DNA from 4 places in the Viridibacterium curvum genome. Region 1 is predicted to be linked to each of the others. Evidence: predicted binding sites of a transcription regulator. Region 1 holds the regulator's gene; each other region holds the start of a gene.
What was found. The regulator FNR, encoded in region 1, switches genes on or off when oxygen is low (the NO sensors DNR and NnrR bind a similar motif). The targets are predictions, from matches to a motif close to TTGANCTAGNTCAA.
Positions count from the first base shown of each region.

Region 1 (7,127 bases):
AACACCATGGCCACTACGCGTACCAGCATGCGCCCGGCTTCCGTCACGCTCAGCCAGTCGCCATCGAGACGTACCAGTCCCGCATCTTCAAGCGGCCGCAAAGCCGCAATCTCATACGCGAATGTTTCACGGAAGTTGATGCCAAAAGCTTGCTCTATCGCCTCCAGCGACAATTCGAAGTGACACATCAGCGACTGGATGATGGCGTGGCGCATCATGTCATCACTACTCATCACCCACCCGCGCATCACTGGCAGATCGCCACGGTCGATTGCTGCGTAGTACTGGGCAAGATCCTTCTCGTTCTGGCTGTAGGCGCCGCCGACACTGCTGATGGCAGAAACACCAAACGCCAGCAGATCACACTCGGCATGCGTGGAATAGCCCTGAAAGTTGCGGTGCAGGCTGCCACGCCGCTGGGCGACCGCCAGTTCGTCGTCGGGGCGGGCAAAGTGATCCATGCCGATATAGACGTAACCCGCCTCGCCCAGCTTCTCGATGGCCAGCGCGAGCAAGGCCAGCTTTTCCTCCGGCGCCGGGAGCTGCCCGGCATCAATACGCCGCTGCGGCATGAACCGCGCGGGCAAATGGGCATAGCTGTACAGCGCCAGGCGATCCGGCTGCATCTCCAGCACTGAATCGAGCGTATTGGCGAAACGTGACACATCCTGCAAGGGCAAACCGTAGATCAGGTCCATGCTCACCGAGCGGAAACCGTTGGTGCGCGCCGAATCAACCACACTACGCGTCTCTGCGATGCTCTGTACCCGGTTGACTGCCATCTGCACCAGCGGATCGAAGTCCTGTACACCGATGCTCATGCGGTTGAAGCCTTCATCTGCCAGCAGGGCGACCTTGTCGTTGCTGACCTTGCGCGGATCAATCTCGATCGAGTACTCGCCATCCCGCTTGAGCTGGAAGTGCTCGCGGATGGCACGCATCAGACGCACGATCTCGCGACCATCGAGAAAAGTCGGCGTGCCGCCGCCCCAATGCATTTGCGAAACCTGGCGCGAACCGGACAGGAAGGCCGTCTGCATCGACATTTCGCGATCAAGATACGAAATGTAGCGGTCCGCAAGCGAGCGGTCTTTCGTGACGATCTTGTTGCAGCCGCAGTAGTAGCAGACGGTATTGCAGAACGGGATATGGAAATACAGGGACAGCCCTCGCTCGATGCCGCCCAGAACGCCGTCGCTGGCGCGACGGGCCAGATGCTGCTCCAGCGCGGTCGAGTCGAAAACATCGACAAACCTGTCTGCAGTCGGGAATGAGGTATAACGAGGACCCGGCAGGTCGTAGCGCCGGATCAGGTCGGGGTTGAAACTAATATTCTTCGGCATGCTGCGGCCTCTGTTACGATCATCTGTATCGGACCTTTGCAGAGTTTCCAGTCTGAAACTTTGATGACGATCAAGAGACTTGATAGCTATTGCCAATAAGCTCCTGATCAGCAACGCAGGAAAGCAAAATGGATCAGCAAATCATCCCCATCACCGCGAACAACATGCGTACCGCATGTTCCCAGTGCAACCTGCGTGAGCTCTGCCTCGCCGTCGGACTCGAAGACGACGACCTGCACAAGCTCGACAGCCTGGTGGCACGCCGCAAGATCAAGCGTGGCCAACCGCTCTACCGCGCAGGCGATCCCTTCAACGCGCTCTACGCCATCAAGATCGGCTTTTTCAAGACCGACATCCTCACCGAGGAAGGTCTCGAACAGGTCACCGGCTTCCAGATGGCGGGCGAGATCCTCGGTCTGGATGGCATCAGCAACGACACCCACGTCTGCAACGCCACCGCGCTGGAAGACAGTGAAGTCTGCGTCATGCCCTATGACCAGCTTGAGGTGCTTTCACACGAGATCCGCTCGCTGCAACGCGAGTTCCACAAGTTCATGAGCCGCGAGATCGTGCGCGACCAGAGCCTCATGATCCTGCTCGGTTCGATGCGCGCCGAAGAACGCATCGCCGCTTTCCTGATCAACCTGTCGCAGCGCATGAAGCTGCGCGGCTACTCCTCGTCCGAATTCCACCTGCGCATGACGCGCGAGGAAATCGGCTCCTACCTCGGTCTCAAGCTCGAAACGGTCAGCCGCGCCTTCTCGCGCTTCCACGACGAAGGGCTGATCGGCGTGCAGCAGAAGCACATCCGCATCCTGGATGGCGACGGTCTGCGCAAACTGCTGGACCACAATAACTGCTGACCCCCGCCCCGGGTTTTACCTGCATCAAACATGCCCGCCGCCATGCGGGCAGGATGCCTTGCCGGGGTCTAGCATGAACCATGGGTTCCCTCATGGTTTCATGCAGGAGGTAAGCATCATGTACAAACACCTGCTCGTACCGGTCGATGGCTCACCCCTGTCGGCCCACGCAGCCAGCAAGGCCGTTGCCTTTGCTCAATCACTCGCGGCACGCATCACGTTTCTGCATGTGCAGCCGGACTATCCGCTGCCCATCGTTGGTGAAGGCGCCCTCATTGCGCCGGAAAGCCGCGACGATTTCCAGCGCGACACCCGTGAAATGGCCGAAACCATTCTCGGCAAGGTACGCGCCGAAGCTGTCGCCGCTGGCCTGATCGCCGAGACGCACACCGACATCAGCGACACGCCCTGGCAAATGATCATCGACACGGCCTCCAAGGCCGGCTGCGACCTGATTTTCATGGCTTCGCATGGCCGGCGTGGGCTAGCTGGCCTGCTGATCGGATCCGAGACACACAAGGTGCTGACCCACACCACCATCCCGGTACTGGTGTACCGCGAAGCCTGAATGAGTGCCGCGTGATCAGTGCGGCTGATTGATGTCGTCGCGACCGCGCGCAAAGAAAAGCGTTGCCCAGCTTGACGCCGCGCAAAGCACCCAGAATGCAAAGAAACCAGTCGAATAGGTCGCAATCCGCGATGCATGCACCGGCTCGCCCAAGAGGTAAAGCGTTTGCGGATCGATGAGCGTGAAGAAGACCACCTCTGCCACGCCTGCGGCGAGAAATGACGGCCAGAAAATCAGGATCAAGCGGCGCATTCGGCCCTCCTGTGTCAGGGCGCTGTGACGACAGATGCCGTAGCGGGCGTACGCGGCAACAGCTCAGTGCCTGTGGCAGGCAACTGCACGCCGGCACTGAGACGCCAGCTGCGCATGGCGTCCTCAAGAATCACTGTGCGCAGCCCGCTGCCCTGCAGCACGAGCTCGCCCCGATAGGCAGCCCCCGTGCGCTTCAGTACCACCTGCTGGTCACCGCCCTGCCGCGTTGGATGGCTCAAGGTGAGGCGCAATTCGGTGGGCAGCGTCACACCATCCTTGCCGCTGAGGCTCACCTGCGCCATGCCATCGACCACGTCGAGACTGGCTCGCAGGCCCAACTGCGCCGCCATGTCGTCACGCGCAAGTGTCTGGTTGATAGCCAGCCCCTGCTTGTAATAGTCGTCGGCTACCACGCCATCGTTGGTACGAACCGCGTAGACCGTCGTCACGATGCCCGCCAGCACGGCAGTGACCGGCAGGCTCATGAGAAACCAGGGCCAGGGCTCGCGGTACCAGGGCTTCGTCGCGGCGCTATGGTGCAGGGGCGATGTGGCGCTCATGGGCTCTCCCTCAGGGCATGATGAAGACGCTCTTCTCGCGCAGCGGCCGGATTTCCGGGTCGTCGAGATTGACGTCGAAGTAGATGGGATGCGAGCCGCGCTCGGCCGCCTCGACCGGCGCCCGCACATGCACGGTCAGCGTGCGGTTGCTGGCAGCCTGCACAAGCTGGCTGGCGTTGCCATCGAGCCGGATATCGGACAGGCCACTGACACTGATGCGGAACTCGCGCGCGATCTCGCTCGTGTTCATGAGCTGCAACACATAGATGTTCTCGATGAAGCCGCCCTCGACTTCGCGGGCCAGCGTCGTGCGATCCTTGATGACATCAACGCGCACCGGCGAACGTGTCGCCAGCCCCCAGATGAAGGCGCCAATGATCGCCCACAATATGGCCGAGTAGATCAGCACGCGCGGTCGCATGACATGACGAAGGATGTCGGCACGTACCCAATGTTTGCGCACAGCGTTCTCGGTCGAGTAGCGGATCAGCCCCTTCGGGTAATCCATCTTCTCCATCACCTGATCGCAGGCGTCGATGCAAGCCGCGCAGCCAATGCATTCGTACTGCAGGCCATTGCGAATGTCGATGCCTGTGGGACATACCTGAACGCAGATGCCGCAATCGACGCAATCCCCCTTGCCCGCAGCCTTGTAGTCCTCGCCCTTGCGCCGACTGCCGCGCGGGTCCCCGCGCTCCTGATCGTAGGTGATTATCAGCGTGTCCTGGTCGAACATCACGCTCTGGAAGCGTGCATAGGGGCACATGTACTTGCACACCTGCTCGCGCATCACGCCAGCCATCAGGTAAGTGAAGCCGCCGTAGAACAGCACCCAGAAGATTTCCCAACCGCTGAGCTGCCAGTTCGCGATGTCGTGCATCAAGCCCTGCACGGGCGTGAAATAGCCGACGAAGGTTATGCCCGTCCACGCCGACAAGACGAACCAGAGGAAGTATTTGAGCGATTTGAGGCCAAACTTGCGCGCGCCACCGGACTGATCAAGCTTCATGCGCTTGGCACGGTCCCCCTCGACGATCTTCTCTATCCACAGAAACATTTCGGTGTAGACCGTCTGCGGACAGGTGAATCCACACCACAAACGCCCCGCCACGGTTGTGAACAGGAACAGCGAATAGGCACTGATGATCAGCAGCACCGCGAGATAGAAAACATCCTGCGGCCAGAATACGAAACCGAAGATGTAAAACTTGCGCTCGGCAAGGTGGAACAGCACGCCCTGACGACCATTCCAGGGTAGCCAGCAGAAGCCGTAAAACACGATCTGCGTGAGCCACACCATGGCCCAACGCCAGTTGGCGAAGACACCGCTCACTGCACGGGGATACACCTTCTGGCGCACCTCGTACAGCGAATCGTCCTCGGCCGGCGTGATGGGGACGACTCGGGCTTTGGCCCGGATCTTCGGTTTGCCGACCGCGTTGTACTCGATCTGCTCGTCGCTCACTGGCGCTCTGCCCTTCTGCCGCTATCCAGAGCGGCGATGCCGCCGCCCTGCTCTCTGCTGCTGCCGATGGCCTACTGCTTCTTGATGCTCAGTACATAAGCAGCCAGCACATGCACACGGCTCTCGCCAACCAGATCCTTGAATGCCGGCATCTGGTTCTGACGCCCCTTGGTCACGGTCTCGACGATGGTGGCTTCCGACGATCCGTACAGCCAGGTCTTGTCCGTCAGATTCGGCGCACCCAGCGCTGGATTGCCCTTGCCCTCGGGCCCGTGACACGCCACGCAATTGGCAGCAAAGATCTCGCGCCCGCGCGCCGCGCGCAGCGAATCATTGGCCAGTCCGGACAGCGAGCGCACGTAGTTCGCCACATCCTTGGTGCCATCACTGCCGATGGCTGCGCCCAGCGCCGGCATCACACCCTGACGCCCACCGAGGATGGTCGTCTTGATCGTTGCCGGTTCGCCACCGTAGAGCCAGTCCGCGTCAGTAAGGTTGGGAAAACCCTTTGAACCCTGCCCGTCAGCACCATGACACTGCGCGCAGTAGTTGAGAAACAGTCGCTGCCCCGTCGCCTGCGCCTCCGGGTCCTTGGCCAGCTCGGCCAGATCCTGTTTTTCGAAACGGGCGAACAACGGGGCATACCGCTCTTCGGCCTTCTTCACTTCAGCGTCGTACTGGTTGGCTGAGGTCCAGCCCGCCTTGCCCGGCAGATTGCCCAGCGAGGGATACAGCACGAAGTACACAACACCGAAAATCAACGTTGCCCAGAAAAGGTACAACCACCAGCGCGGCAACGGATTGTTGTACTCCTGCAGGTCTTCGTCCCACACGTGATCATGCAATTCGACCGGCCCTGGCTTGCGGCGGCTCATGTTCGACACCAATACCCAGCCGCAATAGAGCAGGCTCAGGATCACCAGCCCCAGCACGTAGTAGTGCCAGAAACTACTGACGAAATCGCTCATGCTGCCCCCCTGTCCTGTTGCGTGATGCCTTCTTCACCGTCTTCGGTGAAGGGCAGTTGTGCGGCCTCTTCAAAGCCCTTGCGTGCCTGCCGGCTATACGCCCAGGCCACGATGCCCAGAAAGCTCAGCAAGGCCAGTGCCGTCAGCACCGAGCGCAGCAGATGCAATGTGTCTTCCATCGTCGCCCCCTTACCTGACGCCCTTGAGCGCCGTACCCAGACCCTGCAGGTAAGCAATCAGCGCATCAAGTTCCGTCTTGCCGGCCACTGCGGCGGGTGCCTCAGCGATCTGTGCGTCGGTGTAGGGCACGCCGACAGCGCGCAGCGCGGCCATCTTCTTGCCAATGTCATCACTCTTCAGCGGACGATTCAGCCAGGTGAAGGCCGGCATGTTCGATTCCGGCACAACGTCACGCGGGTTCAGAAGGTGCACGCGATGCCACTGGTCCGAGTAGCGCCCACCGACGCGCGCCAGATCCGGACCCGTGCGCTTCGACCCCCACTGGAAGGGATGGTCATAGATGAATTCACCTGCAACCGAGTAGTGACCGTAGCGCTCGGTCTCGGCACGCAGCGGACGGATCATCTGCGAGTGACAGTTGTAGCAACCCTCGCGGATGTAGATGTCGCGTCCAGCAAGCTGCAAGGGCTCGTAAGGCTTCACGCCTGCGACAGGTGTCGTCGTCGAATGCTGGAAGAACAGCGGTACGATCTCGACCAACCCGCCTACGCTGACAACCAGCAGCGTAAAGATGATCAGCAGGCTGACGTTCTTTTCAATCAGTTCATTGTTGAGTTTCATCGCCTCTGCCCTCTCAGTGAGCCGCTGCCGGCGCCAGGACCGGCGCATCCACTGCCTTTGAACCTGCCATCGTGCGCACCATGTTGTAGAACATGATGAACATGCCCGCGAGGAACAGGACGCCACCTACGAGACGTATCGTCCAGAACGGATAGCTCGCCTTGACGCTTTCGACGAAGGAATAGGTCAACGTGCTGTCCGCATTCGTCGCACGCCACATCAGGCCCTGCATGACGCCGGCGATCCACATCGAGGCGATGTAGAGCACAACGCCGATGGTGGCGATCCAGAAGTGCATCGAGATGAG
Region 1 is NZ_BAABLD010000001.1:95,399-102,525, reverse strand. Features, by position in the region: gene hemN (oxygen-independent coproporphyrinogen III oxidase) at 1-1,343, opposite strand, end outside; gene fnr (fumarate/nitrate reduction transcriptional regulator Fnr) at 1,472-2,206, shown strand; gene ABEA02_RS00500 (universal stress protein) at 2,325-2,774, shown strand; gene ABEA02_RS00495 (hypothetical protein) at 2,790-3,026, opposite strand; gene ABEA02_RS00490 (FixH family protein) at 3,041-3,586, opposite strand; gene ccoG (cytochrome c oxidase accessory protein CcoG) at 3,597-4,979, opposite strand; gene ccoP (cytochrome-c oxidase, cbb3-type subunit III) at 5,123-6,019, opposite strand; gene ABEA02_RS00475 (cbb3-type cytochrome oxidase subunit 3) at 6,016-6,198, opposite strand; gene ccoO (cytochrome-c oxidase, cbb3-type subunit II) at 6,209-6,820, opposite strand; gene ccoN (cytochrome-c oxidase, cbb3-type subunit I) at 6,834-7,127, opposite strand, start outside.

Region 2 (7,127 bases), on a different contig from region 1:
CCGATGCCCAGCGACAGGAGTGAGAACGTGATGAGGGCCCGTAACAGCATGGCTGCGCCCAACCAGAACAGCGGCACCGTCAGCACATGGATGACGAGGTTCACGCGGTCCTGGTGATTGGCGGGATAGCCGGCAAACTGCCAGCGCAACAGGTCGGGGCGGATCGGCATGAGGGCTCCGGGCGGGTTTGGCTAAGCCCGCAGTCTGCCACGCTCTGACGCCGGGCTGCGACTCAGTGTCGCCGGTTGCCGTGATGCCGCACCACGCGGCGTTGCGGCTTCTTGTCGGGCTTGTGGTGACTGGCCTTGCTGCCGTTCTGCGCGGCGAGCATGCGGTCGACGCGTTCCGAGGTTTCGCGCGCAATCGCAACCGCCGCCTCCGCATCGGGGAAGAAGTCGGGTAGCCGGTAGCCCAGCCAGGCGTAGGCCGAGTATTTCTTGCACGCGTCTTCGGCGGCCTGCAGCGGGTACTTCGCGCGCTCGAAGGATTCGAGGTCATGGCTGAGGTAGTTGGGCCGGTTGTTGGCGACGTTGCGCGCCCAGTTGTGCCAGGCATCGCTCAACATGGACACGCGCATCGAGATCGGCACCAGCGAAAAGGTGAAGCGCTGCGTGAGCGTGAGGCGCAGGGTGTCGAGCCAGCGGGCGCGTTCGATCTGTTCGCTGAAGTCGCCGGGCAGGAAGAAGTCGTCTGACAGGTCGATGTTGCGCGAAAAGAGTTCGAGCAGCTTGCCGAGCTGGTTCTCGTTGGTGGCGCTGGCGATCTGCTGCAGCTGGTCGAGCGAGGGGGTGACGAAGAAGCCGCGCGTGGGCAGGGCGTCGGGGCGGATCTTGAGCAGGCGGGCGATGGTGCGATGGGTGGCGTCATCGAATCCGGCCACAAAGCCCGCCTCGTGCATGCCGTAGCGACCGGCGCGACCGGCGATCTGGTGCGTGAGCCACACCGGCAACTGGTCCTGCGAGATGCCGTCGTACTTGTCGGCGGTGGTGAACACCACGCGGCGAATCGGCAGGTTGAGGCCCATGCCGATGGCGTCGGTGGCCACAACGATGTCGGCCTCGCCCTCGCGGAAGCGTTGCGCCTGCGTGCGGCGCACCTCGGGCGAGAGGTTGCCGTAGATGGCGGCGACCTTGTGACCCACGCGTGCAATCTGTGCGGCCCACTCCAGCACGTCGCGGCGCGAGAAGGCGATCACCGCATCACCACGTTGCAAACGATTGAGCCCGCCGATGGCTTGCGGGGCGACTTCGAGTGGCGACTTGCGCTGCAGGGTGACGACTTCCAGCGCACAGTCGAGGCGCTGCGCCAGTGCTTCGATGGCGGCACGGGCCGACACCGAACCGAGCAGGAACACGGTGTCGGCCGGCACGCCGCAGACGGCGGCGGTCCACGCGGCACCGCGCTCCAGGTCTTCGAGCATCTGGATCTCGTCGATCACGGCCACCTCGACGCGGCGGTGGATGTCGAGCATCTCGATGGTGCTGGCCACGTGCGTCGCGCCTTCGGTGATGCGGCGTTCCTCGCCGGTGACGAGGCTGACGGCCACGCCCTGCTCGCTGAGGCGCTCGTAGTTCTCCAGCGCCAGCAGACGCAGCGGGGCGAGGTAGACGCCATTCTTCGCACGCGCCAGTGACTCCATGGCGCGGTGCGTTTTGCCCGAGTTGGTGGGGCCGAGAATCGCCACGAAGCGGCGGCGCAGCCCGGCCGCCAGCGTGAAGGATTCGGGATAGCGCGCCAGCGGCACGGTGCGCAGCGCAACGTCGCGCTGGCTCTCTTCGCGCTTGTGGATGATGGCGTCGGCAAGCCGGTCTTCGACGATCTGGCAGCGCCGGCTGGCGAGCTCGCGGCCGCTCTGCAGCGCACCCAGGAAGCGCGCCGGCTCCAGCCCGGCCTTGAAGGCGCGGCGCTCGACGGTGAGGATCAGCGATTGCAGCTGCGTGTGCAGGGCGTCCAGCACATCGGCGTTGAGGCGTTCCTGCACGAGGGCGAGGCGCTGTTCTGCGGTGAGGCGCCGCCACTTGGCCACACGCGCCAGCACGCCCTGGTCGGGCACGAGGCGGAACGGCACGGACAGGTTCTCATCGAGCTCGCCGCGCAGCTCGCCAGCCACTTCGATGGCGATGCTTTCGTGGGTGTGGATGAAGCGCGCGCCGAAGCGGCCGAGGTAGGCGGCGATCTGCTCGTCGGGGCGCGCGACTTCAGCGATTGGCTCGGCGCCGGTGTTGTCGAGGGGGTCGTAGGGCGTGTTCGCAGTAGGCAAGGGATTCTGCCGGGTCAGGCTGGCGTCATTGCAAGGCCGGGGATGCGCATCATGACAGACGGGCTCACACTGTGCGCTGTCGCCGCTGCTACGGAAACCCGCCATGAGCCAGATCGAACAACGCCTCGCGGCCCTCGGCCTCGAATTACCGACGCCGCCCGTGCCCATCGCCAACTTCGTGCCCTGGACGCAGCAGGGCAGCATGGTGTTCCTCGCCGGTCAGGTCTGCGAGTGGAACGGCAGCGTGCCTTATGTCGGCAAGCTGGGCCGCGACTTCGTGCTTGACGAGGGCGTGCGGGCTGCCCGCCTGTGCGCGCTCAACCTGCTGGCCTGCCTCAAGCTGGCCTGTGATGGAGACCTTGATCGGGTGCGGCGTTGCGTGCGCGTCGGTGGCTTCGTCAATTGCGCGCCCGAGTACGAGTTCGTCCCGGCCGTCATCAACGGCGCGTCGGATCTCTTCGTCGCCGTGCTCGGTGACGCGGGTCGCCATGCGCGCACGGCGGTGGGTGTGGCCTCGCTGCCGCGCTGTGCGGCGGTCGAGGCGGATGCGATTTTCGAGATTGGCTGAAGTCGCGACGCTGGGTCGGGCTCAACCCAGTTCACCTACAACGTTGCCGTAGATCCGCCTCTCGAACTCCTCGCCCTCTTCACCGGGCCGGTCAATGCCCATCTTGTCGTCACCCCAGTGCACCAGCTCGTGCAGCAGGGTGACTACGGCGAAATGCACGCTCCCTTTGCGGAAACTGTTGCGCAGATCCATGCCGCTCTCGTAGTCCTGCACCAGCTTCTGTGAGATGCGGATTTCATTGGATTGAGCACCCGAGGTGAACTCGCCATAAGCGCCCAGGTTGGCAACAACGGCAATATCGGGGCCATCGTTCCAGCTGAGCGCCCGCACCAGCGCGGCATTGTCCAGGCCGCCGATTTCGCGCATCGCCAGCGCAATTTCGGTGTCTGCTGCGTACTTGGGCAGATCATTTTTTACGCAGCGGGTGAAGTTCGGATACAGCGTCATGTCAGTGTTTTTCATTCTCATGATTTCTCTCCTTTCAAACGTACCGGATCAGCCTGCATCAGGGCTGAAGCCAGATTCATTCTGGTGAGGGAAAACACGGGACGCGACACGTCTACACGGGCACGGTTGCGCCGGATTGGCGCGTTCCGGATCTGTGACAATAAATTACCCGGATGAAATCTTGACGGACTGATTTTATCCGGGTTTAATGCGGTCTTTGGCATAATTCATCCGGGTAAAACCATGTCCTATACCGCTTTCGCGGCCCAGTCCCGCGTTGCCAGCGGCTCGCTGGTCGAGGTGGTCACTGCCCTCAAGGCCCTGTCGCCAGAACGTGCAACGCTGGTCTTCGACGACTCGACCGGGCACTGCGTCGAGCTGGATTTGCGCGGCACGCTGGCCGAGGCACTGGCGCGCCTGCCGGCCGACGCGACCCCGCCCGCCAAAGCCGGCCCGGGGCGGCCCAAGCTGGGCGTGGTGCCGCGCGAGGTGACCTTGCTGCCGCGTCACTGGGACTGGCTGGCCAGCCAGCCGGGCGGCGCGTCGGTGGCGCTGCGCAAGCTGGTCGAGGCCGCCAGCCGTGCAAACCGGGCCTGTGATGCCGCACGCCTCGCGCTGGAGGCCTGCCACAACTTCCTCGCTACCATGGCGGGCAACCTGCCTGGCTTTGAGGACGCGACGCGCGCCCTGTTCGCCGGCAACTTCAACGCGGTGCCAGCGTTCATGCAGGACTGGCCCGCCGATATCCGCGCGCATGCCCGGCACCTGCTGCACGAGGCGCAGAACGCAGCCTATGAGGCACGAGAAGACTGATGAAAAAGAAAGGCCCGTCGAAAGAAGAAACCGATCTGCTGCCACCTTTCCCGGTACTGACGCTGGCGCAGATCGTGGTGCCGGTCAGCGCGGCCGAATTCGAAGCCGCGCGTGACGAGATTCTGTCTGCCGGCGTGGCGGGTTTCGATACCGAGGCGCGGCCCACCTTCCACGTCGGCCAGGTCAGCGACGGGCCGCACGTGGTGCAGTTCGCCATTGCGGGCAAGGCCTTCATCTTCCAGACGCATCGCGCCGAAGGCCACGACAGCCTGATCGCTCTGCTGCAATCGCGCGAGCTGCTCAAGGCCGGCTTCGGCCTGCAGTCCGACCGTGGCCAGATCAAGGCGAAACTGGGCGTGCACCCGCAGTCCCTGCTCGACCTCGACAGCGTGTTCCGCAAGGACGGTTACAGCGGCGACATGGGCGTGCGCGCTGCCATCGGTCTCGTGCTGGGGCAGCGCTTCCACAAGTCCAAGAAGGTGACGACGTCGAACTGGTCGTTGCGTGAGCTCTCGGCACAGCAACTGCTCTATGCGGCCAACGATGCGTATGCGGCATTTGCCGTTTACGAGGGGCTGCGTACGACGCGGCCGGAGCTGCTCAAGGCCTAGTCAGACTCCGTCATTCCCGCGAAGGCACACTGCTGTCCGGGAGCCTTCAGGCCTTGTCGCCATGCCAATCGCACCCGAAGCAAGGTCGTTCGTAGGTGCGGTTTCAACCGCACAATCCCACGCCGCAAACCGCGTGACACCTCTGCTGAGCATGTCGGCGGATTGAAATCCGCCCTGCCCTGGCGCCCGTGCCTCTCGTTTGCGAAGCCTCCAAATTTCGCAACCTTGAGTCTCGACGGCCACACATTGCCTCCGTGCCCAGCTCGGCAAGGCACTTCGATGCCGGGAGAGATTTTCCCCGGACAGCAGTGCGCGCAGAGGGAATCCAGTGTCACTACCCATATCGAAAGTCGCTGGATTCCCGCCTGCGCGAGAATGACAAGCCTGACCGAATGGCCTGGGTCCTATTTGAAGAAGTCACTCGGCGACACACCAAACTGGCGCTTGAACATGGTGGCAAACGCTGTCGGGCTGGCGTAGCCGAGCTGCAGCGCAACGTCGATGACGCGCGTACCCGCCGCGAGCTGTTCCAGCGCCGTGAGCAGGCGTGCCTGCTGGCGCCATTGGCCGAAACTCATGCCGGTCTCGCGCAGGAACAGACGGTGGATGGTCTTGGGATCGACGCCCAGCTGCGTCGCCCAGTCACGCAGGGTGCGCGTGTCGTCGGGCTGCGCCACGATGGTCTCGCAGATGGCCTGCAGGCGCGCATCGCGCGGGTTGGGCAGGGCAAGAGGTAGCGACTCCATCATCGACAGCTCGTCGAGCAGCAGCTGCGCCACGCGGTCGGCGCGCGAACCCTGCACGTAGGGCGGGGGCAGCTCGATGGCGGCGAGGATCAGCTCGCGCAGCAGGGGCGAGACGCGCAGCACGCGGCAGGCCTGTTGCAGGTCGGGCAGCAACTCGGGGCGGATGAAGGCAGTACGCATGCGCACTTCGCCGACCATGCGTATCCAGTGCGGCGTGTCGGTCGGCATCAGCAGGCCCCGCGTGGGCGGCACGATCCACTGGCCCTGCTCGGTGCCCACCACCATCACGCCACGCACGGCGTGGATCAGCTGGATGTGCGGATGGCTGTGGCGACCGGTTTCCTCGCTGGGCAGGTAGTCAGCGGCGAGTGCGGTGACCGGCATGTCGCTGCGGTCCAGGCCGTGCAGCCTGGGGATGACGACGCGTTTGGCAGATTCGGTTGATGGGCTGGGTGTCATGGCAACGGGGTTGTGTGGGTACTTCAAGGCCTCTTCCCAACCCGTCCACGGTTGGCTTTGCACAGCCAACCGGCTGCAGAGGCGACGAGCAGGGCTCGTCGAATTCCCTCTTACGCCCCTTGTCAGGGGAGGAGGCGCACGGGCCGAACTGGTTAGGGTCCTCCCCTGACAAGGGGCGGTCGGGAGGGGTTGCCTTTGGGCTGGCGCGCCATTTTCGCGAAGCTTGATGCCGCATTCTCGCAGGACGGGCGTCATCTGCGCCACTAGCATTGCCCCTGTCATCCCCCGACTACGCTGTCCACCATGCAGACCCGCTCCACACAAACCGCCCCGGCCAGCCCCGCTGCCCCCCGAACGCACTACCGTGTGCTTGGCGCCATCAGCTTCGCGCACCTGCTCAACGACATGATCCAGTCGTTGATCCTTGCGATCTATCCGCTGCTCAAGGAGAACTTCTCGCTGAGCTTCGTGCAGATCGGCCTGATCACGCTGACCTACCAGATCACGGCCTCACTGCTGCAGCCCGTCGTGGGGCACTACACCGACCGTTACCCCAAGCCTTTCTCGCTCGTCGTGGGTATGGGCAGCACGTTGTGCGGCCTCTTGCTGCTGGGCTTGGCGGGTGACTTCCACACGGTGCTGATCGCGTCAGTCCTGGTCGGCACGGGCTCGTCGGTGTTTCACCCGGAGTCCTCGCGCATCGCACGCCTCGCCTCGGGCGGCCAGCATGGTCTCGCGCAATCGATTTTCCAGGTCGGCGGCAATACGGGTTCGGCCATCGGCCCACTGCTGGCGGCGTGGTTCGTCATGCCGCACGGCCAGCGCAGCCTCAGCTGGTTCGGCCTTGCCGCGTTGCTGGCCATGTTCGTGCTGTGGCAGATCGGTCTCTGGTACCGCCACCAGCACCTCGCGCCACGTCTCAAGCGCGCGGCCGAAGCGCCTGTGCCGCTGCCGCGAAACCTCGTCGTGCGTGGCATTGCCATCCTGCTGGTACTGGTGTTCTCCAAGTACTTCTACATGGCGAGCATCAGCAGCTACTACACCTTCTACTTGATGCACCGCTTTGCGCTGGGTGTGCAGGCCGCGCAGATGTACCTGTTCGTGTTCATGTTTGCCGTCGCCGCCGGCACCCTGCTGGGCGGACCCATCGGCGACCGCATTGGTCGCAAGCGCGTGATCTGGATTTCCATTCTCGGCGTCGCGCCCTTCACGCTGATGCTGCC
Region 2 is NZ_BAABLD010000008.1:867,291-874,417, forward strand. Features, by position in the region: gene ABEA02_RS11805 (hypothetical protein) at 1-170, opposite strand, end outside; gene ABEA02_RS11810 (helicase-related protein) at 233-2,260, opposite strand; gene ABEA02_RS11815 (RidA family protein) at 2,364-2,828, shown strand; gene ABEA02_RS11820 (hypothetical protein) at 2,850-3,296, opposite strand; gene ABEA02_RS11825 (DUF2239 family protein) at 3,519-4,088, shown strand; gene ABEA02_RS11830 (3'-5' exonuclease) at 4,088-4,699, shown strand; gene ABEA02_RS11835 (AraC family transcriptional regulator) at 5,104-5,931, opposite strand; gene ABEA02_RS11840 (MFS transporter) at 6,208-7,127, shown strand, end outside.
Region 2: ABEA02_RS11825 (DUF2239 family protein) is a predicted target of FNR. The motif match lies at 3,502-3,515, and genes of this name have one in related genera.

Region 3 (7,127 bases), on a different contig from region 1:
TGATGTTGAACGAGATCATCGAGAACCAGAAGTGACGCTTGCCAAGCTTCTCGTCGTACATGTGACCCGTCCACTTCGGCAGCCAGTAGTAGGTGCCGGCGAACAGTGCGAACAAGGAGCCCGCCACCAGCACGTAGTGGAAGTGCGCCACCACGAAGTAGGTGTCCTGGTACTGGATATCCACTGGCGCGATGGCAAGCATCAGGCCCGTGAAGCCGCCCATGGTGAACACGAAGACGAAGCCCACCGCGAACAGCATCGGGGTTTCGAAGGTCATCGAGCCCTTCCACATCGTGGCGATCCAGTTGAACACCTTCACACCTGTCGGCACGGCGATCAGCATGGTCATGTACATGAAGCTCAGCTGCGCCACCGCCGGCATGCCGGTCGTGAACATGTGGTGCGCCCACACGACGAAGGACAGGATGGCGATCGACGCCGTGGCGTACACCATCGATGCATAGCCGAACAGCGGCTTGCGCGCGAAGGCCGGGATGATCTGCGACACGATACCGAATGCCGGCAGGATCATGATGTAGACCTCAGGGTGACCGAAGAACCAGAACACGTGCTGGTACAGCACGGGATCACCACCACCGGCGGCGTTGAAGAAAGTCGTGCCGAAGTGACGGTCGGTCAGAAGCATCGTCACGGCGCCGGCCAGCACGGGCATCACGGCGATCAGCAGGTAGGCTGTGATCAGCCAGGTCCAGGCGAACATCGGCATTTTCATCAACGTCATGCCGGGGGCGCGCATGTTGAGGATGGTCACAACGATGTTGATCGCACCCATGATCGATGAGGCGCCCATGATGTGCACCGCGAAGATCGCCATGTCCATGCCCATGCCCATCTGCAGCGACAGGGGCGCGTACAGCGTCCAGCCTGCAGCCGAAGCGCCACCGGGGACGAAGAACGAGCCCACCAGCAGGATGGCTGCCGGCGGCAACAACCAGAAAGACCAGTTGTTCATGCGGGCGAAGGCCATGTCCGGCGCACCGATCATCAGCGGCAACATCCAGTTCGCGAAACCCACGAAGGCCGGCATGATCGCGCCGAACACCATCACGAGGCCGTGCATGGTGGTGAGTTGGTTGAAGAACTCGGGGTGAACGATCTGCAGACCGGGCTGGAAGAGCTCGGCGCGGATCGTCAGCGCCATCACACCCCCCGACAGGAACATGATGAAGCTGAAAATGAGGTACAGCGTCCCGATGTCCTTATGGTTGGTCGCTGTCATCCAGCGGCGCCAGCCCGTGGGCATGTGGTGATCGTGGTCGTGATCGTGGTGATCGTGTCCGTGGGCGTCAGAAGTGACTGCACTCATGTACGGCTCCTGTGAATCCTGTGTGTTGATGTCTGTTCGTGATGTCCGGAATCAGCTCGCGGCCGCAACGGCTGGCGCTGCGGCGGGCTTCATCTTTCCGGCCACCCAGGCGGCGTAGGCTTCCGGCGAGACGACGTGCACAACGATGGGCATGAAGCCGTGATCCTTGCCGCAAAGCTCGACGCAGTTGCCACGATAGACGCCTTCCTTTTCGGCACGGAACCAGGTGTCGCGCACGACGCCAGGGATGGCATCCTGCTTGACGCCAAAGGCCGGGACCCACCAGGCGTGAATCACGTCCTGCGCGGTCAGGAGAACGCGCACCTTCTTGCCAACCGGGACATAGACCGGGTTATCAACTTCCAGCAGGTAGTTGTCACCCTTCCATTCGCCACGGTCGATCTGGGCACGCGGCGTGGACAGCGTCGAATAGAAGCTGATGCCCTGACCTTCGCCCTGCACGTAGTCGTAGCTCCACTTCCACTGATAGCCGGTGGCCTTGATCGTGATATCAGGCGCCGAAGTATCCTTCTGGGCCAGCACCAGCTTGGTGGCCGGCCAGGCCATGACCACCAGGATAATGACCGGAATGATCGTCCAGGCAATTTCGACAGCGGTGCTTTCATGGAAAGTCGCGGCCACGGCCCCCTTGGATTTGCGGTGAGCCCAGATGGAATAGAACATCACGCCGAACACCGCGACAAAGATCGCCACACAGATCCAGAACATGGACATGTGGAGACCCAGGATGTCATCCGCCACCTTCGTGACAGGGGTCTGGAAGTTGTACTGGCTGTCGAGGGCGAGGGCTGGGGCCACCGCCAGAAGCCCTGCCAATACGGCGGGAACTGCGCGCACTGCTGCTTTTTTCATGTCTTGAACACCCTGGTCGCGCCCCCGTCGGAGCTGCGAGATGAACAGTCCTGTAATTTCTCTCGCCACGCTTGGCACTATCGCCAGCGTGGTTTTGACGAGGGCGGATTTTCGCACAGCAGCGAAAAATGCGGCAAAAAAATTGACGCACATCAACAATATCCACTGTTGGCGTCAATCGAGGCGAGGCTTGCCGATAGCTTGTGCAGGGAGGCCGGCCGCAACCGGACGGGCCGATACGTCAGAGGTTGCAGAACGTCAGTTCGAACTCGATGTCGGAATCCACGACCTGCGGACGCGCAGTGAACTCCGGGAGAACGAAGCGGATATTGAACGCGTATTTGTTGGCGCTGATTTCCGGCACGCAGGATTTGTCCCGTGGCAGCCGGACGCGGACCATCTGTGCGACGCGATTTCCCATCATCAGCTGATAGCCGCCTCGGCGCGCGACTTGCATCTCGGGGCGCCCGCTCTCACGCAACAGACGCAGCACGATGCTCAGTCCATCGCGGATGGGGAACATCGGCGAAAGCCAGTTGCGGATATCAGTGCGGCGACGATCCGAATCGCGGTTCAGCCAGTGGTGATAGGACGGCAGGTCGAACTCGCAGACCCCCCCGGGAATCGCCGCACGCGAGCGCACCGCCATCAACCATTCGCTCTCGCGCACGTAGTGCCCGATCTTGCCGGTCATCGCAAGCAAGGACATGCTGGCTTGTTCGATCTCGTAGAGTGCGCCCGACAGCGCCTCTTCGGAGATCTGGGGGTTGTCGCGGAACGCATGCAGGGTCTGGCGCTGGCGCTCGAGTTCCTGCACGAGGTCGACCTTCAGGTCGGCACGCCCGGCCACTTCGAGTATCTCGAACAGCGCCATCAAGGCAGCGTGATGCTCGTAGCCTGTATCCGCCGTGGCGAAGTGCAGCGCCTTGTCGAACAGAGCTTCCAGACGCAGCAAAGTCCGGATACGCTCGTTCAGCGGATATTCGTAAGTAATCACTGCATGCCGGCGTGGAAGCGTGTTTTAGTGTCAGGGCCGGTTCGTTCAGACCCTGTCTGGCAGGAAACGCTGGTGCAGCGCATCTACCTGTGCCCGCAAACTATCAAAATCCCCAGCGTTGTCAATGATTTCGTGTGCTGCGGCGCGGCGCTGAGCACGGCTTGCCTGACTATCCATGATGGCGCGCACTTGCGCCTCACTTAGACCGCTGCGCTGCATGACACGTGCGCGCTGCAGATCCTCCGGGCAATCCACGACCACGATGCGCTCACAGCGCCCGATCCAGCCGCCCGTTTCGACCAGCAAAGGCACGACCAGCAAGACATAAGGGCCTGTTGCCGCAGCGATTTCGCGCTCGCATTGCTGGCGGATGAGGGGGTGGAGAATGCCTTCAAGCTGCTGCCGGACTGTCGCATCGGCGAACGCACGCTCACGCATGGCGGCGCGGTCCAGCGCACCTTCCGACGTGATCGCCCAGTCTCCAAAAGCCGCCCGCAGGGGCTCGATTGCAGCACCGCCCGGCGCAGTCAGCGCACGAGCGATGACATCTGCATCCACCAGCGTTGCCCCCAGCTCGGCGAAGCAATCCGCTGCAGCACTCTTGCCACTGCCGATGCCGCCAGTCAGGCCGATGACCCTGGGCCCTGGGTGTGCCGATGTATCAGCGCCCACAACTCAGCCCGCGCAGGCCTCGCGCTGTGCCGCCTTGACCTCGGCAGCCGCCTCGCCCGTTGCGCGCTCGACCAGCTCGCCGCTGCCCGAGATTTCGACCCGCGCACCGTTGGGATTAATGCGTGCGGACACCTTGGCGCCCTTCACGCCACGCTTCTGCAGGGTCTCCAGCTGGCGCTCGGCCAGCGACTCGGCCTTGAACAGCCCCAGCGAAATGGCGAAGCGGTTCTCACCCACTTCCTGGACGATGAAAAAGTCTTCAAGCCCGATTTCCTTGAGCTCGGCCGCGCGGCGCTCAGCGCCATCCTTGCCCCCCTGCGGCGGAATATTCACCCAGAACGAAGAAGGCTTGGGCGCCTCCTCGCGGACGCTCAGCCCGCTACCGACCTTGCGTACACGCTGGGCGAACGTCTGCGCCTGCGCCACCGTCATGTGCCCGAACGCCACACAAGCGACACCGCCGGGCGCACTGGCTGCCAAGGGAGCTGCAGCAGGCTGCGGTGCCGATGCAGCCACCGACGCAGCAGGCGCCGAAACTTCGACGGCGGGTGTGGAGGCTTCCGGCTGACTCGCGCTACTGGCTTCGGCAGAGGCAACGGCAACAGGGGGCGGCGCATCAGGCAGCGGGTCGGACTGTGCGTGCAACACCTTGAGACGCTCCGGTGCGAGTTGGTTGAGCATGCGCTCTGGCTCGGTCGTTCCCATGAACAGCGGGTCACGGCCCAGCAAAGGCAGGGCCGCAATGGCCAGACAGGCCAGGTTGAACGCCAGCAGGACGCCAAGCAGTAAGCGAAATCCGATCATGGGGCGGGATTATCCTTTGCGGCGCGCAGAGTTCCAAGCCCGCAGCGGCTCCGGAAAGGGCGTTCCGCCGAGCGGAGGCTCTGCCATGAAGGGCTTTTGCTGCGAGAATGCGACCTCCGCTCCTTTTCACGAAAGCCGCCCATGCTGAAGCGCCTTGCCCTCGCCTACCTTCCTGTCGTCGCTGCCGGAGCCGTGCAGGCCCAGACAGCGCCTCAAGGAGAAACGAACGGCGTGCGTACGGTACCCAAGTGGGAGCTCGGTCTCGGTGGCTTCTTCTATACCCTGCCCGATTATCGCGGCGCCGATCACCAGAGCAGCGGCATCCTGCCCTTCCCCTACTTCTATTACCGTGGCGACATCATCAAGGCCGACCGTGGTGGGGTGCGTGGGGAGCTCTACGCCAGCGACCGCCTCGATCTCGAGCTCAGCTTCAGCGGCAATGTCCCGGTTAACAGCGACAAGAACGAGGCCCGTCGAGGCATGCCCGACCTCGATCCGGCACTGGAAGTCGGTCCGCAAGGCATCGTGCGTATTTTCGGTCGCCCCACCGACACCAACCGCCTCGATATCCGCCTGCCTGTGCGACAGGTCATCGGCATGGAATTCGGTGGTGTGAATAGCAACTTCCGCAGTCGCGGTCAGGTCTTTACCTCCGCCCTCAACTTCTCGCACACGCCACGTAAAGGCTGGAACTTCGGCGCTCAGGCCGGCCTGTACTTCGCGACCAAGACATATCATCAGTACCTGTATGGCGTCGACCAGCAGTACGCCACGGCCAATCGCCCTGCCTATGAAGCCAGAGGCGGCTACGGAGGCTGGCAGCTCACGACGGCCATCTCACGTCGCTTCGACAAGCTATGGGTGGGTGCTTACGTGCGCGGCAGCTCGGTCAACGGCGCCACCTTTGACGACAGCCCTCTGGTCCGCCGCAAATACAACTACTCGGCCGGCTTCGGCATTGCGTGGGTATTCAAGGAATCTGCAGAGCGCGTCGTAGCCCGCGACGAAGAGCAGTAAGCACTCAGCCCACTGCGCGCAGCAGCCCTTCCAGCACCAGATCCGGCGTCTCGATCACAGGCGCCGAGATCTGCGGCCGCAGCAAAGGCGCCGCGCCTCCCGCGAGCAGGACGGCCGATCCAGCCGGCAACTGGCTACGCATGCGTTCGATGGCGCCCAGCTGCGCATTCAGGCAGCCACTGTAGATTGCGTCCTGCGTGCGGTCCGGCTTGGGCTGCCAGCTCCCCTCAGCCAACGGCAGACGCGCCGTGCCCTCGGCCAGCGCGCGACGCATCATGTCGAAGCCGGGCAAGATGCAACCACCCGCAAAACATCCACCGCCTTGTGCATCCGCTTCGATGAGGTCGATGGTCGTCGCCGTCCCGGCGCTCACCACCAGGCAAGGCCCCTGCACCCTGCTCCAGGCCGCCAATGCCGCCGCCCAGCGATCCACGCCCAGCTGTGAAGGATCAGCATAAGCATTGCGCACGCCGCATGCCGCTGACGAAGAGCGAAACCAGTCCAGCGACACGCCGTGCTGGCTGCATTGCTCATCCAGTGCTGCATTCACAGCGGGTGACGCGACGCTGGCCGCAAGCGCGCCGCGCAAGCTCACGCCAGTCGGCAAATCCAGCGCCAATGCATCGCCAGTCGTAACGCGGTGGAACAACCAACGCTGTCCGTCATGGGCAGCGTACTTGATACGCGTATTGCCAGCGTCGATAAACAGATGCATGAGTCTTGACTCAGGTCGCGCGCAGGCTGACCTCGCCTCCGAAGACATGCATCTCGCCTTCCGGTGTGTCCACCGTCAGGCGCCCCAGCGCGTCGACAGCGCCGCAGCGCCCATAGCGCTTCAAGCCATGCTGCTCGACTGAGACATCCGCTCCCAGCAAGGCGTGGTACGACATCCAGCCATCGACAAATGCCACAAAGCCGTGGCTGCTGAACTGCGTCAGCACCTCCAACAGGGCTTCCAGGATGGCCGCCAGCACTGCTTCACGATCTGGCGCCTGCTGCGACAACTCGTCCAGCGCTGCAAAGGGTTGCGCAATCTGCTCGACCCACTCAGGTTGTGCGCGCAGGTTGAGACCGATACCGATAACGGTGGCCCACTCACCGCGCGCGCCCTGCGCCACTTCGACCAGAACACCGCCCAGCTTGCGACCGTTCAACCAGATGTCATTCGGCCACTTGAGCGCCAAGCCAGTCGCACCGAGCTTGCCGAGACCGCGCACGATTGCGAGGCCAACAGCCAGACTCAAGCCTTCAAGACGCTGCGCTGCCGGAAAACGCCAGAGCAGCGAGAAACTCAGGCTGCTGCCCGGCGCCGACACCCAGGTGCGCCCACGTCGACCACGACCCGCCGTCTGCGCATCGGCAACAAGCACGGTGCCGCTGCCCGAGCCACGCTGGGCACGTTCGAGCAGACGGGTATTGGTGGAGTCGCAAACAGCA
Region 3 is NZ_BAABLD010000015.1:106,216-113,342, forward strand. Features, by position in the region: gene ctaD (cytochrome c oxidase subunit I) at 1-1,327, opposite strand, end outside; gene coxB (cytochrome c oxidase subunit II) at 1,379-2,200, opposite strand; gene zapD (cell division protein ZapD) at 2,442-3,197, opposite strand; gene coaE (dephospho-CoA kinase) at 3,243-3,869, opposite strand; gene ABEA02_RS15855 (SPOR domain-containing protein) at 3,873-4,673, opposite strand; gene ABEA02_RS15860 (MipA/OmpV family protein) at 4,815-5,690, shown strand; gene ABEA02_RS15865 (type III pantothenate kinase) at 5,695-6,405, opposite strand; gene ABEA02_RS15870 (biotin--[acetyl-CoA-carboxylase] ligase) at 6,416-7,127, opposite strand, start outside.
Region 3: coxB (cytochrome c oxidase subunit II) is a predicted target of FNR. The motif match lies at 2,343-2,356, and genes of this name have one in related genera.

Region 4 (7,127 bases), on a different contig from region 1:
CCATCGGCCTGGGGCAGTTGCGTGGGCAAATGCAGATCGTGTGGACGCGTAATACCACCGTGACCGACAGCGCCGATCTCGGCGTGCACGCACTCGACGCCTGGCACATCACCGATCTCAACGCCAAGCTGCAAATGCTGCGCGCCGGCGTCGGTTGGGGCAGCATGCCCGCTCACATGGTGCAGGAGGATCTGGCGGCCGGCCGCCTGTGCCTGCTCGACATGGAGAGCTGGGAGGGCCGCGACCGCATGCCCAGCTTTTCGAGCTTCGTCATCCGTCTCAAAAGGGGCGTGCCCGGCCCGGCAGCGCGTCACCTCGTCGATGCCTTGCTGGAGCGGGGCGGTGTCGCGAAGTGATGTGCCTGCGGGGTGTTGCTACTCGTGGGCTTCGGCCTCGCGCGCAGCGGCGTCCAGACGACTGGCTACCTCGGCATCGACGGGGTTCATGATGGCAATTGCATAGACGCCGACGAGTATCAGCGCTAGGGCACTTGCCCACAGGGCGGCGGCGCGTTGGCGCAGGTGGGCGCGCAAGGCAGCCTGGTTGAGCACAAGGTGGATCGAAGCGGCAACGACCATGAGGATGCCGAACAGCTTGTGCACCGGGTGCATGCGCAGGCTGAACGAGGGCTGATCCACCACCAGCATCAGCAGGCCCGAGCTGGCCATGGCGATGAAGGATACGAGCAGGGTCATTGCAACAAGTCGGCGTGTCATGACGTGGCGGGCTCCTTGGCAAGGGTGGGCGGTGTAAAGGCAAGCCGGAATTCGGCGCCCGGGTTTGAGTTGTGCGCGCTCAGCCGCCAGTCGTGGGCCTGCGCCACAGCCTGACAGATGGCCAGCCCCAGACCGGCGCCGCCCTCCGCGCTGCCGGGCACGCGCCAGAAGCGCTCGAACAGGTGTGGCAGGTGCGCCTCGGCAATACCGGGTCCCCGGTCGCGCACCGTGAGCGTGTTGTCGCTGAGCGCGAGATGCACCGATGCACCGGCGGGTGATACGTGAATGGCATTCTCGACGAGATTCTTGAGCAGCACGAACAGCGCGCTGCGGTCTCCATCCACCGTGCCGATCTGGTCTGCACGGACATCCAGCTTCACGCCGTGCTGCGTTGCCAGCGGCGCGAGAAAGGCCGTGACTTCACGCATCACGGCGGCTACGTCGATGCTGTCGCGCTGGTAGCTGCGCGGTTCGCTGACCTCGGCCAGCATCAACAGCTGCTGGATCTGGCGCGACATGTGGTCGATGTCCTGCAGCGCGGTCGCGCGCTCCTCGCCGCCACCACCCAATTCGACATGGGCCCGGATCAGCGCCAGTGGCGTCTTGAGTTCGTGCGCTGCATCGGCAAGGAAGCGCTGCTGCCGCTCGAAGCCCTCTTCGAGCCGATTCAGCGCCTGGTTGAACGAGCGCACGAGCGGCGCGATCTCGCTGGGCAGGCCGTCTTCGCCAAGCCGGCGCCATGGGCCGCGCGGCTCGATGCGCTCCGCCTCCTGCGAGATGCGTTGCACGGGCGCCATCACGCGTCGCAGCACCGCCCACAGCACCAGCCCGAGCAGCACGATGGAAATCAGCGACACCAGCAGGAAGCTGGCGCCGAAGGTGTTGCCCAGATCGCCGTGCCGTAGCGCTGTCAGTCGCTCGCTGATGGCGACCTGGAGGTGAAGTGGGCGACCGTCCGGCGCGCTGACCGCTTGCGTAGCCAGATGCAGCGTTACGCCCTGAACAGACAGAGTCAGCGGCGAGGCTGGGGGCATCTGCGTCAGCGGAGAGCCTTCCCAGACCTTGCGCGTTGCGTCGGTCGACCACAGCAGCGTCCTGCCTTGCGCGTCAATCACGCGATACCCTGCATCAAGCGGCAGCGTGTCGAAGATCCATTGCACCTCTTCGCGTAGCGGCGGTATCTGCGGGCGACCCTGGGCGTCGAAATGCAGTTGCTGCGTCAGATAGTGCAGCACACGCTCTGCGGTTCTTGCCGCCAGGTTGCTGTCGTTGCGCATCAGCCAGCTGCCAAGCGTCCCCAGTAGCACGGCCGTAATGAGCCAGGCGCCGATGTAGGCGAGCAGCAGGCGCCCGCTCAGGCTGCAGCCCCAGCGTCTAATACGTGACGGCATAGCCCACGGCCCTCTGGTTGACGATGCGTACGGCCGAGCCCAGCGCCTCCAGCCGCCGGCGCAGCCGATGCACCGCCACGTCCAGTGCATTGGGTGTTACCGCCTCCTGCTGGCCCCAGGCGGCCGCTTCCAGCGTTTGCCGCCGCACCGCTGCGCCCTTGGCCTTGATCAGGCTCAGCATGATCTGCAGCTCGGTGCGCGGCAGGGTGGCCGAGCGTGATGCACATATCATCAGCGATTGCTCCGGATGCAGGGACACATCGCCGAACTCCGGCACCAGCGCTGCTTGCGCGGGCGGCCTGCGCAGCAGCGCGCGCGTGCGCGCCACCAGCTCTTCCATCGAAAAGGGCTTGCACAGGTAGTCGTCGGCCCCGGATTCCAGCCCCTCCACCCGGTCGTGCAGCGCATCACGTGCGGTCAGCAACAGGCAGGGCACATGCTGGCCCGCCTTGCGCAGGCGGGTCACCAGGCTCAGCCCGTCGCCATCCGGCAGACCCCGGTCGATCAGCACGGCCGAGTAGTCCTGCCCCTGTAACGCGGTCCAGGCGTGCTCGACACGCTCGACCCAGTCACAGGCAATCCCCGCCTGGCTGATCGCCTGCCGGATAAGGGCGGCGAGTCGCGGATGGTCTTCGAGCAACAGCACACGCTGCATGGGGTCACACTCCTGCTGGATCAGAACCGGTAGAGATAACCCAGGCGCGCTTCGCCCACCGTGCTGCGTCCGACCAGCGGGCTGTCCTTGATGGCGCTACCCAGCATGGTCACACCTGCGTCCAGAAACACCGTCTGGGCCGGCGTCAGCCGGTAGTCCACGCGCAAACCCAGTTCCGAATTGACGGTGGAAGAGCCAGCATACTGCGGCCGGTTGCTTCGTGCTTCCGATGCCGACACGCCGTAGTAGTAATCGACGTACTTGCGGTCCAGCCAGATCGCCTTCACGCGCGGTGTAAAGCCCAGATTGTCGACCGCAAATCGGCGCTCCACGCCCAGCGTTACTTTCTGCCCATCGCTATGGCTGGAGGCATCCGCCTGCCAGGCGGCCGACAGCTTGGCAAAGCCCGCCTCCCACATCACCCGGCCGCCCAGCCAGATGCCACCCTTGCGCTCGTCCATGCCATCCAGATACGACGAATCGCTGGCCCGGTAGCCCTCCCGACTCATGCCCGCCGTCAGCGCGTAAGACACCGGGCCGGTCTTGCCCAGCTTTACGTCCAGCCCCGGTCCGAACAAGCGGATCCAGCGGTTCTCATATGTCAGCATCGGCCAGACTTCGGCCTTGCCATCCACGTCGCGATAAGGCTTCTGCGAAGCCGAGGCCACCACGCCCAGGCCCCAGCCCTCCGGCGGCTGGCCGCCACCGGCACTTTCTTGCTGAGCGTAGCTGGCGCCGTGGCTCAGCAGGGCGGTTGCGATGAGGCCTGTACGCAGCAGGCGCCGGGTGTGTCGATGTGTCATGCGAGGCTCCAGAGATAAGGAGCCCGCATGGTGTGGCCAGAAGACTTACCGGATTCTTTCCGGCCACCGGATTTTTCGCGCGGTTTGCCATCGGCCCAGGGCTGCTATCGAGGTCCGCTGCAGGTGCTTGGCTGACACAAGGCGCTCGGCGCAGAGCGTCTGGCCTACCGCGTGTCCGCAGCGGGTGAGAGTGAGGTGAAGGGCTTATGCATCGAGGCGCGGGATGCTACGGTCATCGCGCAGGACGCTGTGGTCACTGGGACCGCGCCGAGTGGCGCGGAAGTGGTGGAGGTGGCGGATTGGTTGCCGATTCACAGCAGTCACGTTGCCTGGGCGAAGGCCGCAGGCCGGGAGTCCGGGGGTATCTGCCTGCCGTTGAGCCTGTGGCCCCGGATTCCGCTCCGCTGTACCCGGGCTATTTGCTGATGAATGTAACCGGCTGACGTCAGCCGGTGTCAGGCGTAAGGCAGGCTCGGTGAGCCCACGCGTTCAGGTGCCCATTGCCGGCATTTGCGTACGCACCCAGCGACGTCAAGCCGCTTTGCGTGCGAGCATCGGCACCACCGCCGCGCGCAAGGCACCCAGCGGCAGCACGATGCGGCCATACACCTCGTTCAGCACATGCGCAGCGGCCACGTAGATGGCGGCGAATCCGCAGAACAGGCCTTCCCAACCGGCCACTACCTTGAGCGCATGGCTGCCGCTCGCGTCAGCCAGTGCCAGTAGCCCGAACAGCACGGTCAGCGAGGCAAACACCACCTGCAGTGCGCGGTTGATGCGCAGCGTGCCTACGAACAGGATCGCCGTGAGCAGACCCCACATCAGCAGAAAAGCCGTCATCGCGCCCGTCGAGCTCGTTTCGGCAAGCCCCGTCTTCGGCAACACGATCAGGGCCACAAGCGTCAGCCAGAAGCAGCCATAGGACGTGAACGCCACCGTGCCGAAAGTATTGCCGGCACACCATTCCAGCAGGCCTGCGATCAATTGGGCGATGCCGCCGTAGAACAGACCCATCGCCAGCACCATCGCACTCAGCTCGAAAATACCGGCGTTGTGCAGGTTCAGCAGCACGGTCGTCATGCCGAAACCCAGCAGGCCCAGCGGTGCGGGATTGGCAGAGGGCGCGGCGCCCCGGGCGTGATCAGCCATCAGAAAACTCCTTGTTCGATGCGCAAGGCGGGCACACGGGGCCCGCAGGAAGAGGCGGTCAGCGCGGAGCGCCGCCACCTTGCGCATCCTGCAGCAAGGCGTCGATGGGGGCTTTCATCCAGATCAAATCAAGGCGCGCCTGCAGGAGGTGTGAAGCGCGCGAACGGCGAGGAGCGTGCAACGCCTGGCGTTATTACTCCGCCTTGCGACCCTCGTCCGCGGTGCCCGGCAGCGAGAAGCTGACGATCAGGGACTTGGGTGTCTGCTTGAAATGCTGGCTGATCGAGGTGCGGGCCAGCGCAGCAATTTCTGCGGTCGTCTTGTCGGCGGGAATGCCCTCGAAGCTGATGTTGATGTTCGTCAGGATGCCGTTGTTCCAGTTGAAGCCTACGAACGGCTTCGAGCCCACCGATTTTTCCAGCTCGGCGGCGACATCTTCGCTGTGCTTGAACCCTTCTTTCATGGTGTCGAATACGCCGCAGCTCGCGAGCAGTGTTGCCAGCAGTGCGATAGCCGTCAGTTTCATCACAGTCGTCAGCCTTTCCAAAAGCGAAGGTATGGGGGCGGGGTCACGTTCTTTCCGGGAGGGATCACGCGGAAGCTGGCGGCTTGCGGAATCTGTGATCACACCAGGCGTCCACTTCCTCGTCCGTGTAACCGAGCAAGGTACTCTCGTAGCGCTCCAGACCTTCCGATTGCCACATGGCCGGCGTACGGTTTCGTATTTCGATCAGCTGGATCATCGCCGGAATGCGCCATGCCTGCCCGGCCAGCGCATAGAACAGACATTTCAACTGAGCTTTGCGCCCCAGGCTGGCGATGTAGTCGCCCTCGATGACAATCGAGTCCTGTACGAAGCGACCACTGATGACGTGCGGCAGGAACTGGCTCTCGGGGAAGATCACATCGTTTGGAAAAACCGACAGATCGTCACAAAAGATGGCCAGCGGCTTCTTGCCCGCCAGCATGAGTTCGAGTTCCCGATTGGTGTGGTTTGCGGCTTGCAGGTCGATCATGAATTCCGGTCTTCCGTTTGAAGTGTGCGGTCAGCGAGCCATTCCGAAGGCTCAGCTACTCCATAAGCGCTTTGTTTTTTCTGTATGCCAGAGCGATCCTCGACGGGACATGAGTACGAGACGACCCGAACCGCAGAGGCCGCCACAAGCGTGACTGACAACGAAGGCTGCCTGATCCTTTGATGCATTGAAGCCGACGTTCGAGAAACCCATCAGGCCTGTTGAATCCGGGAATGTCCGATAGAACAGGTTCCAGAAACCGGGCGTGGAGTCTTCACTGTCCAGCTTGTTCAGCTGGCTTTCCGTTGCGTGAATAATCTCTACCAGGTCAGGCAATTGGGCTCTTGAAAGCAGGATGGGTTGAGCATCGGCAGCACCGGCTTTCAGCAACGCGGCTGCCGTGGACAGCTGGATTTCCGGCAGATCCTCTTGAAGCTGCGCCGGCTCCCGCCAGCGAAAAAATGCGTCCAGCGGCTTGGTTCCTGGATGCACGACCACGATCGCTTTCTTGGGCGGCGGATCTTCCTTGACCACGTCAGTGAGGTACTGCGCGAAAAGACTGTTCTGGGAGACTTCCTGCGAGCAGCCGGGGAGAAGCAGCGCAGCTAACGGGGCGACAAGGAATTTTCTGCGATTCATGGAAAGCCTGATTGGTTGGGCAGGTAGCTGGCGTTTGGCGTCCGAATGCGGAGGCGTAGGGTGGGCTCGGTTAGCTCACGCGTTCAGAGTTTCATCGCTCGACATTCCCGCGTGGGCACACCGTGCCCACCCTACCTGCCTCAGGCAGCAGCGGTGCGTGGGCGCATTTCTCGTCCCGTAGGATCTGTATCGAGTACCGACTCATGCAGGCCTTCAATTGCGTTCAACGTGGGCGCATAGTCTTCATCGGTTTCAACAAGTGTCCAGCCGACTTCATCGACGCTTGAATCCGGGAGTGATGGATCTCCGAGCAGGTAGCAAATATCAAAGAGGAGTTGTCCTTGCATGCCCCTGGCGAGATCGACGATGTCTTCGCGAGCGACTCCCGCGGACAGCATCCGGCCAAGGGCATGGCCTATCCCTGCGAATGGCTGATCCGGATGTGTCGTTGCAGTCGCTATGTTGTCCTCAATCCACGTGTCATCGTTCTCGGATATCACGCGCGACCAAGCTTGCCGGAGGAACAAGAAGCGATGCAGTTGATTGAAGCCTTCATTCACTTGCGATGAAGCCCAGCTCTCCGGGCTTTGTGCGCCAAGCTCCCGGAACAGCTCTGTGAGTGCTTTGATATCAGTTGGTATCGACATTAGTTTTCTTCTTCAATGCAGAAGCGGAGATGACGATAGCGCGTAGGGTGCGTTCGCGCAGCGACCCACCATTTGCATGCGGCAGATGACGGTGGGTTGTCGCTTCGCTCC
Region 4 is NZ_BAABLD010000007.1:194,832-201,958, forward strand. Features, by position in the region: gene ABEA02_RS07165 (LysR family transcriptional regulator) at 1-356, shown strand, start outside; gene ABEA02_RS07170 (DUF4405 domain-containing protein) at 375-716, opposite strand; gene ABEA02_RS07175 (sensor histidine kinase) at 713-2,107, opposite strand; gene ABEA02_RS07180 (response regulator transcription factor) at 2,091-2,762, opposite strand; gene ABEA02_RS07185 (MipA/OmpV family protein) at 2,783-3,565, opposite strand; gene ABEA02_RS07190 (acetate uptake transporter) at 4,097-4,714, opposite strand; gene ABEA02_RS07195 (hypothetical protein) at 4,908-5,240, opposite strand; gene ABEA02_RS07200 (hypothetical protein) at 5,305-5,730, opposite strand; gene ABEA02_RS07205 (hypothetical protein) at 5,782-6,369, opposite strand; gene ABEA02_RS07210 (hypothetical protein) at 6,510-7,016, opposite strand.
Region 4: ABEA02_RS07190 (acetate uptake transporter) is a predicted target of FNR. The motif match lies at 4,828-4,841, and genes of this name have one in related genera.